Regions from separate parts of the Cupriavidus malaysiensis genome, predicted to be linked through region 1. Evidence: predicted binding sites of a transcription regulator. Region 1 holds the regulator's gene; the other holds the start of a gene.

Region 1 (4,076 bases):
CCGCGCGTGATGATCTATTCGGCGATCTGGCTGGCACTGCTGGCGGGCTTCGCCATCTCGCTGTCACTGCGCACGCCGCTGAAGGTGGATATCATCCGCGATCGCGGCAGCCTCGGGCGCGAAGTCGAGGGGCGCTGGGTGGAGAACGTCTACCGCCTGCAGCTGATCAATACTAGCGAGGCGCCGATGCAGTTCACCATCCGCGCCGACAGTGCGGAACTCGGCAAGCTGCGCGTGGAGTCCGACGGGGCGACCGGCGAACTCGCACCGACCTCGAACCGCCTGCTGGCCATCCGCGTGCGCGTGCCGCTCGAGCAGGCGCGGCAGGGCACGCACAAGATCCGCGTGACGGTGCAGGGCGGCCAGGAGGAGGGGCATGTCGTCGAGGTGAACCAATCGACCAGTTTCATCGTGCCGCGCGACCTGTAGGGCGTGCGGAGGGGATTGCCGCAGGGCAGACAAGCGGGGCGGCCACGATGCCGCCGTGCGTAACAGCAAGGAGCGAAGCCATGCAAGGACCCGCCCGACAATCATTGACGGACGCCGGCACGATGCAGCAGGCCGTGCGGCCGTGGTGGAAGGAACCCTGGCCCTGGCTGCTGATGAGCGGGCCGCTGGCGGCGATGGCCGCCTGCGGCGTGACCATCTGGCTGGCGATGACGCATCCCGACAAGCCGATCGAGGAGGGCGTCAGCCGGCACGGGCTGGTGGTCGAGCGGCAGGGCGCGGCGCGGGCAGTGTCCGGCGCGACAGCCACGGAGCGGCCATGAGACTGCGCTGGCTGATGTGGGTCCTGTGGCCGGCCTTCCTGGTCGCCGGTGTGGCAACCGCCGCGGTGTTCTCGCTGGTGGATCCAAGCGATCTCAGGCTGTTCGGGCGGCCGGTCGAGGCCTCGCGCGAGGCGGTCTACACCATCGGCTTCCTGCTGGCCTGGCTGCTGTGCTCGCTGTCGAGCGCCCTGACCTTTTATACGATGCCGGTGCGCCTCGGCGATACCGACGAACTGGAGTAGGGGATGCGCGCAGGCCGAAGGGCTGGGCAGAACGGGGCCTGTCGAAGGCGCCGGATGCCTGCGCCCTCGGCTTGGTCAGCAGCTCTTGCCGTAGATCTGCTTGATGCCGGGTACGTCGACCAGCTTGACGTGGCGCTGGCGGATCTGGATCAGCCCGGCCTCGGCGAAGCGCGAGAACAGGCGGCTGACGGTTTCCAGCTTGAGGCCGAGATAACTGCCGATTTCCTCCCGGCTCATGCGCAGCACGAACTCGGTCGACGAGTAGCCGCGCTCCGACAGGCGCTCGGACAGGTTGACCAGGAAGGCGGCCAGGCGCTCCTCGGCGCGCATGGAGCCGAGCGTCAGCAGCATGACCTGGTCCTGCGTGATCTCCTTGCTCATCATGCGCAGGAACTGCTGTTGCAGCGACGGCACGGTGGTCGACAGGGTCTGCAGGTCGTTGAAGCGCATCACGCAGACCTCGGTGTCTTCCAGTGCGGTAGCATCCGACGCGTGCTGCATCTCGCCGAGGCCGTCGAGTCCGACGACTTCGCCCGGCAGGTGGAAGCCGGTGATCTGCGAGCGCCCGTCTTCCATCGTCACGTGTGTCTTCAGGGTGCCGAAGCGCACCGCGTAGACTGCGCTCAGGGGTTCGCCGAGCCGGTAGAGCGTCTCGCCCTTGTGGACTCGCACGCGTTCCTTCACCAGCGAGTCGATCTTTTCGATGTCGTTGCGGTTCATGCCGACCGGCACGCACAGGTGTCCGAGCGAGCAGGACGAGCAACGGGGCGACATCGCGGTGACGGGGATGGAATTGAGCAAGCCGGGGCCTATTGTCGTTGAGCTGCGAGGGCGCAATTTCTGCATTTTACTGTGTGAAGGCATCCGAAGGGGAGCGAAAGTTGACTGCGGCGGTCTTTTTCAGTGTTTTTCTGCTGGCCTTGCTGGGTGGCGTGCACTGCGCAGCCATGTGCGGCGGCATTGCACTGGCGGTCGAGAGGCCGCAGGCGGAAGCGCCGGTCGTCGTGCAGCGCAGGCCGCGGGACTGGTTGCGTGAACAGTTATCCATGCATGCGGGGCGGGTGGTGACTTACATGCTGCTCGGTGCCGCGCTGGGCGCGGTCGGCGCCGGTGCCTGGCGAGCCCAATACCTGCCGCTGCAGCGCGGCCTGTTTGCCGCTGGCAGCATGGTCCTGCTGGGCACCGGCCTGTGGCTGCTGGCCGGGCGCGCGCCGCAGTTCGCCGCGCTGGAGCGCTTGGTGGCGCGTGGGGCCGGAGCCCTGGCAGGCCGCCTCCGCGGGCGGCGCGCCGGTGCCCCGTCCGCCCCGATTCAGGTCCGCCCGCGCTTGCTCAGGCGTTTCGGCATCGGTCTGGCGTGGGGGCTGGTGCCGTGCGGCATGGTTTACGGTGCGCTCACCCTATCGTTGCTTGCCGGCAACGCGTTGTCGGGGGCCTTGCTGATGGGGGTATTCGGTCTCGGGACCTTGCCCAACCTGCTGATGCTGTCCGGCCTGTCCGGCGCGTTGCGCGGCTGGTCGCGCCGGCCCTGGGTGCGCGTCGGTGCCGGCGTGGCAGTGATGGGGTTTGGTGCGGCCGGGCTTGTGCGGGCGGCGATGTTGCCGCACACGCTCGCCGCACACGGCTTCTGTGTGGTGTTCTGAAGGGGGCTCTTCTGTTTTGGTGATGCGTGAGGCACTTTGTCGGGTGTGCCGAAGGCGCCGCGCTGGTGATGGGCGGTTGCAGCGCCGGGCCGGAATGCCCTACAATCGGCAGCATTGCAGTATCTATCGCGCTGGCGCTGCCGCGCGCATGGCCGGGCAACTCGAACGGCCGTCCTGAGGCCAGTCCGGGCAGAATGTTGCTGACGGACGTAGCCACCTCGCAGCAAGCCATGCCGGTTGACAAGATCTCCGGTTCAAAAGACCGGCTGGGCGTTGCGCGACGGGAGGTGCGCAACACCGTGCGGATGACTGCATCGTTCTTGCGGCGGAAGGGGTTGGACCCGTTCGCGCCGATCCGCCGCTCCAGAAGGGCGGTGCAACGCAAGAGGCCTTTCGGCCGGCGCTGAGGCCGGCAGCAGGGCAATTCTCCGCCGGACTGACCCGGCAACCCGAAGCAGAATAAGATGGGCGCGCGGCTTTCATGCGGACGGCATGCCGGCCGGCCGCGCAATGAGATGGCGATGGCGCTTCGGCCTCGCTGGATCCGAAATCCCCGAATCCTCCGGCGGTCCGCCGGGGGCAGGTGCAAAGACAGGCTGCACACATCCGTATATGAATACCCAAGAGGCGAAAATCGTCCTCGAGACTGCGTTGATCTGCGCGCAGGAGCCCTTGCGCGTGGCGGAACTGCGACGGTTGTTCGCCGATGAGGTGGCTGCCGACACCATCCGCGTGCTGCTGGACGAGTTACGTCTGGATTGGCGTGATCGGGGCGTGGAACTGGTGGCGCTGGCCAGTGGCTGGCGTTTCCAGAGCCGGCCCGGCATGCGCGAATACCTCGATCGCCTGAATCCGGAGAAGCCGCCGAAATACTCGCGCGCGGTGATGGAGACGCTGGCGATCATCGCGTACCGGCAGCCGGTAACCCGCGGCGACATCGAAGAGATCCGCGGGGTGACCGTCAGCACGGAGGTGATCAAGCGGCTCGAGGACCGCGAATGGATCGAAGTGATCGGCCATCGCGATGTGCCAGGGCGGCCCGCGCTGTACGCGACCACCAAGGCTTTCCTCGATGATCTCGGCTTGCGTACCCTGGACGAGTTGCCCCAGCTGGAGGATGCGCAAGCGCAGATCCAGGCGGCCTTGCTGGACCAGCAGGCCATTGACTTCGAGTCGCTTGGCCAGGCCGGCGTGCCCGCCGGGCAGGAGGCGGAGGGGCAATTGGCCCTGGATGGCATGACGGTCGCCGAGGCCGGCCGTGTCGCCGGCGGCCTGGCGCCGGCGACGCTTACCGAGGCGATCATCGAAGCCGCACCTGGGCAGGTTCCCGCCGGGTTTGACGCCGTTCCCCAGGCTGAGCGGCAGATACCTGAGCCAGCCAGCCATGCCGCCGAGGCGTCCGCGCGGACGCCGGCCGACGGCGT
Region 2 (4,076 bases), 1.7 Mb from region 1:
CCACCGAGCCTTCGGCCCCCATGTTGCCACCGTGCTTGGAGAAGGCGTGGCGCACTTCCGCCACGGTGCGGGTGCGGTTGTCGGTCAGGCAGTCGACGATGATGGCGGCGCCGGACAGGCCATAGCCTTCGTAGCGGATCTCTTCGTAGTTGACGCCTTCGAGGCCACCCACGCCGCGCTGGATGGCGCGCTGGATGTTGTCCTTGGGCATGTTGGCGTCGGTGGCCTTGTCCATGGCCAGGCGCAGGCGCGGGTTGGAGTCCGCGTCGCCGCCGCCGAGCTTGGCGGCAACCGTGATTTCCTTGATCAGGCGAGTCCAGATCTTGCCGCGCTTGGCGTCAGCGGCGGCTTTCTTGTGCTTGATGTTGGCCCATTTGGAATGACCGGCCATGATGTTCTCCGAGGCGGAATGCTGTGGCGGCGCGCAGGTTCCCGCCGCCGCCGGATGTGCCTGGCGCGCCCGCCATGCCGATGCGATCGGCCATGGCGGGCGCGCCATGTGCTTGTTATGCCTTGCTGCTGGCTATAATCAACCTTGCATTTTATCACGCGCCCCCGCCGGCGCCGGGGCTGCGCGCCCGCCGGCGCCCGGCGCCACCGCCGACACGAGACCCCGCCATGGCCGAACCCATCGTCATCGCCAAGAACGCCCAGCATGAACTCGCCCTGCTGCCCGGGATGGGCAACCGCCACGGCTTGATCACGGGTGCCACCGGCACTGGCAAGACCGTGACCCTGCAGGCGCTGGCGCAGGGCTTCTCGCGGCTCGGGGTGCCGGTCTTCCTGGCCGACGTCAAGGGCGACCTGGCCGGCATCTCCCAGGCGGGCCAGCCGACCGACAAGCTCAAGGCACGCCTGCAGGAGCTGCAACTGCCCGAGCCGGCCTGGGGCGCCTGTCCCGCCACGTTGTGGGACGTGTTCGGTGAAAAGGGCCACCCGGTGCGGGCCACGGTGAGCCATATGGGGCCGCTGCTGCTGTCGCGCATGCTGGAGCTGAACGACACCCAGCAGGGCGTGCTGAACCTGGTGTTCCGCATCGCCGATGCCAGCGGCCTGCTGCTGCTCGACGCCAAGGACCTGCGCGCGATGCTGCAGTACGTGGGAGACAATGCCGGGCAGTTCACCACCGAGTACGGCAATATCTCGGCGGCCTCCATCGGCGCCATCCAGCGCAGCCTGATGGCGCTCGAATCGCAGGGCGCCGATGTCTTCTTCGGCGAGCCGATGCTGAACCTGGAGGATCTCATCCAGACCGACAAGGGCCAGGGCGTGGTCAACATCCTCGCGGCCGACCGCCTGCTGAACTCGCCCAAGCTGTATGCCACCTTCCTGCTGTGGATGCTGTCCGAGTTGTTCGAGAAGCTGCCCGAGTCAGGTGACCTCGACAAGCCCAAGCTGGTGTTCTTCTTCGACGAGGCGCACCTGCTCTTCAACGATGCCCCCAAGGCCCTGCTGGACAAGATCGAGCAGGTGGTGCGGCTGATCCGCTCCAAGGGCGTGGGTGTGTATTTCGTCACGCAGAACCCGGCCGACATTCCCGACGCCGTGCTCGGCCAGCTCGGCAACCGCGTCCAGCATGCCTTGCGGGCCTTTACCCCGCGCGACCAGAAGGCCGTCAAGGTGGCCGCCACCACCATGCGGGCCAACCCCGCGCTGGACCTGGAACAGGCCATCGGCGAACTGGGCGTGGGCGAGGCGCTGGTGTCGCTGCTCGACGCCAGGGGCACGCCCGGGGTGACCGAGCGCGCCTGGGTGCTGGCGCCGGGCAGCCGCATCGGCCCGATCAGCGATGCGGAACGCAAGCAGTTGATGGCGACGTCGCTGGTGGCCGGCGTCTACGACCAGGCCATCGACCGCGAATCGGCCTATGAAAAGCTCAAGGGCCGCGCGGCCCCGGCGACCGGCGGGGCCGCGGCTCCCGCAGGCGAGGCAACTGGGGGCGACGGTGGCGGAACCGGCGGCTGGCTCGGCCAGGCCGGCGAAATCCTCGGCACGCTGACGCGCGGCACCGGCAAGAGCGGGCGCGGGGATTCCATCCTGGAGTCGATGGCCAAGTCGGCGGCGCGTACCGTGGGCTCGCAGGTCGGGCGCGAGCTGATCCGCGGCGTGCTCGGCAGCCTGCTCGGCTCGGGCAAGAAGAAGTAGGCGCAGCGGGCAAGGCCGGCGGCCCTGCCGGAGCGGCAGCGCGCCGCTCCATTGCTGCTGCGTTGTCGCCCCAGGTCTGCTCCGGTTGCCGTTCAGTTCCCGCCTGCGGCGGCGCGCGCCGCGTCCTCGCGCATCTTCCTGCGGAACAGCCGGGCGAAGAAGGTGCCCATGCCGATGATGAAGGCGATGACGCCCAGGCTCATCAGGCCGACATCGGTGGTGAACAGGATCTTGATGGCTGCCATGTCTCGTCTCCTTGCTCCTTGCGCGGCATACCGCGCACTGCGGTCAGGGGGCGACTGCGGCGCCGCAGGCTTGTACGGCGCTCAAGGGACGAGTGTAAGGATTCGCGGGCTGCGGACCTTGAGGTCCGTCAAGCCCGCCGCGAATGGCGCCTGCGGCGCTCAGTCTCAGTTCTTGGTGCCGAACAGGCGGTCGCCGGCGTCGCCGAGCCCCGGCACGATGTAGGCATCCTCGTTCAGGTGGCTGTCCAGCGAAGCCACGAACAGCTTCACGCCCGGATGGGCCTTCTGGAACACTTCCACGCCCTCGGGCGCGGCCACCAGCGCCACGAAGGTGATGGCCTCGTCCTTGACGCCGCGCCGCTTGAGCACGTCGACGGCATGCGCGGCGGAATAGCCGGTGGCCACCATCGGGTCGCACAGGATGAAGCTGCGGTCTTCCAGGTCGGGCAGCCGTACCAGGTATTCCACCGGACGGTGCTGCTCGTCGCGGTAGACGCCGATATGGCCGATGCGTGCCGAGGGAATCAGTTCGACCAGGCCGTCGCTCATGCCGACACCGGCGCGCAGCACGGGCACGATGGTCAGCTTCTTGCCGGCGATCACGGGGGCGTCCAGGGTGACCAGCGGGGTGTCGATGCGGCGCGTGGTCAGCGGCAGTTCGCGGGTGATCTCGTAGCCCATCAGCAGCGTGATCTCGCGCAGCAGTTCGCGGAAGGTGCGCGTGGAAGTCTCCTTGTCGCGCATGTGCGAGAGCTTGTGCTGGATCAGCGGGTGATCGAGGATGAACAGGTTGGGAAAGCGCGGATCTTGTTTCATGGCGACGGCGAGGGCTCGGCGGGAGAGGGGAGGCGGGCGGCCGGGTCGGGGCGACCGGGCCGCCGCGCCGGTGTAGGCGGATTGTAATGGAAGCCGGCCGCCGCGCGGTCGGCCGGCCCGCCTTCCTCCGGGACCGCCCCCGGGATCCTGTCTCAGTCCAGCGCGCGGTTCTTCGACTCGATGTCCACCAGGAAGATGGCCAGGGCCGCCACGGCCAGGAAGGATGACAGCAGCGCCAGCGCGAGCGTGAACTGGCTGGCCATGATGGGGGCGACGATGGAGGGGGCGAAGAGGCCGCCGAAGCGCGCCATCGCGCCAGCGGTGCCCATGCCGCTGGCGCGCAGGTCGGTCGGGTAGACCTCGGGCGTGAAGGCATAGAGTGCGCCCCAGGTGCCGAGCAGCGCGAAGCTCATCAGCAAGGTCGAGCCGACCACGATGGCGGGGGACTGGCCCAGGCTGTAGAGCATGCAGCCCGCTGCGCTGAGCAGCAGGAAGCCGATCAGGGTCGGCTTGCGGCCCCAGCGCTCGACGCCGTGGGCGGCCAGCGCGAAGCCGGGCAGTTGTACCAGCGCCAGCAGGATCAGGAAGACCTGGCCACGCATGAAGCCGAAGCCCTGGCCTGCCAGCTTCACCGGAAGGTAGACGAAGACGCCGTAGTAGGCGACAGAGATGAGCATCCAGGCGGCCAGCAGGCAGAGGGTGCGGCGCCGGCATCCCGCGGCGAACAGCGCCAGGACCGATTTGCGCTCGGCCTGCTGCGGTTCCAGCGGCGGGATCTCGGCGCTGACGCGATTGGCGGCTGCCACGCGCCGCAACACCGCGCGCGCTTCGTCGGAACGGCCCGAGCGGTTCAGGTAGAGCGGCGATTCT

The links. Region 1 encodes FNR, which switches genes on or off when oxygen is low (the NO sensors DNR and NnrR bind a similar motif). Its sites were predicted from a motif close to TTGATNNNNATCAA; they were not measured.
Region 2: a site for FNR is predicted at 2,509-2,522, ahead of BKK80_RS06630 (DUF3149 domain-containing protein). Genes of this name have one in related genera too.

What each region holds. Positions count from the first base shown of each region.
Region 1 covers NZ_CP017754.1:3,209,008-3,213,083, reverse strand. Annotated here, with positions in the region: gene ccoG (cytochrome c oxidase accessory protein CcoG) at 1-429, shown strand, start outside; gene BKK80_RS14510 (hypothetical protein) at 552-770, shown strand; gene BKK80_RS14505 (hypothetical protein) at 767-1,012, shown strand; gene fnr (fumarate/nitrate reduction transcriptional regulator Fnr) at 1,088-1,813, opposite strand; gene BKK80_RS14495 (sulfite exporter TauE/SafE family protein) at 1,894-2,652, shown strand; gene scpB (SMC-Scp complex subunit ScpB) at 3,265-4,076, shown strand, end outside.
Region 2 covers NZ_CP017754.1:1,533,947-1,538,022, forward strand. Annotated here, with positions in the region: gene BKK80_RS06620 (YebC/PmpR family DNA-binding transcriptional regulator) at 1-391, opposite strand, end outside; gene BKK80_RS06625 (helicase HerA-like C-terminal domain-containing protein) at 619-2,145, shown strand; gene BKK80_RS06630 (DUF3149 domain-containing protein) at 2,238-2,390, opposite strand; gene upp (uracil phosphoribosyltransferase) at 2,556-3,206, opposite strand; gene BKK80_RS06640 (MFS transporter) at 3,359-4,076, opposite strand, start outside.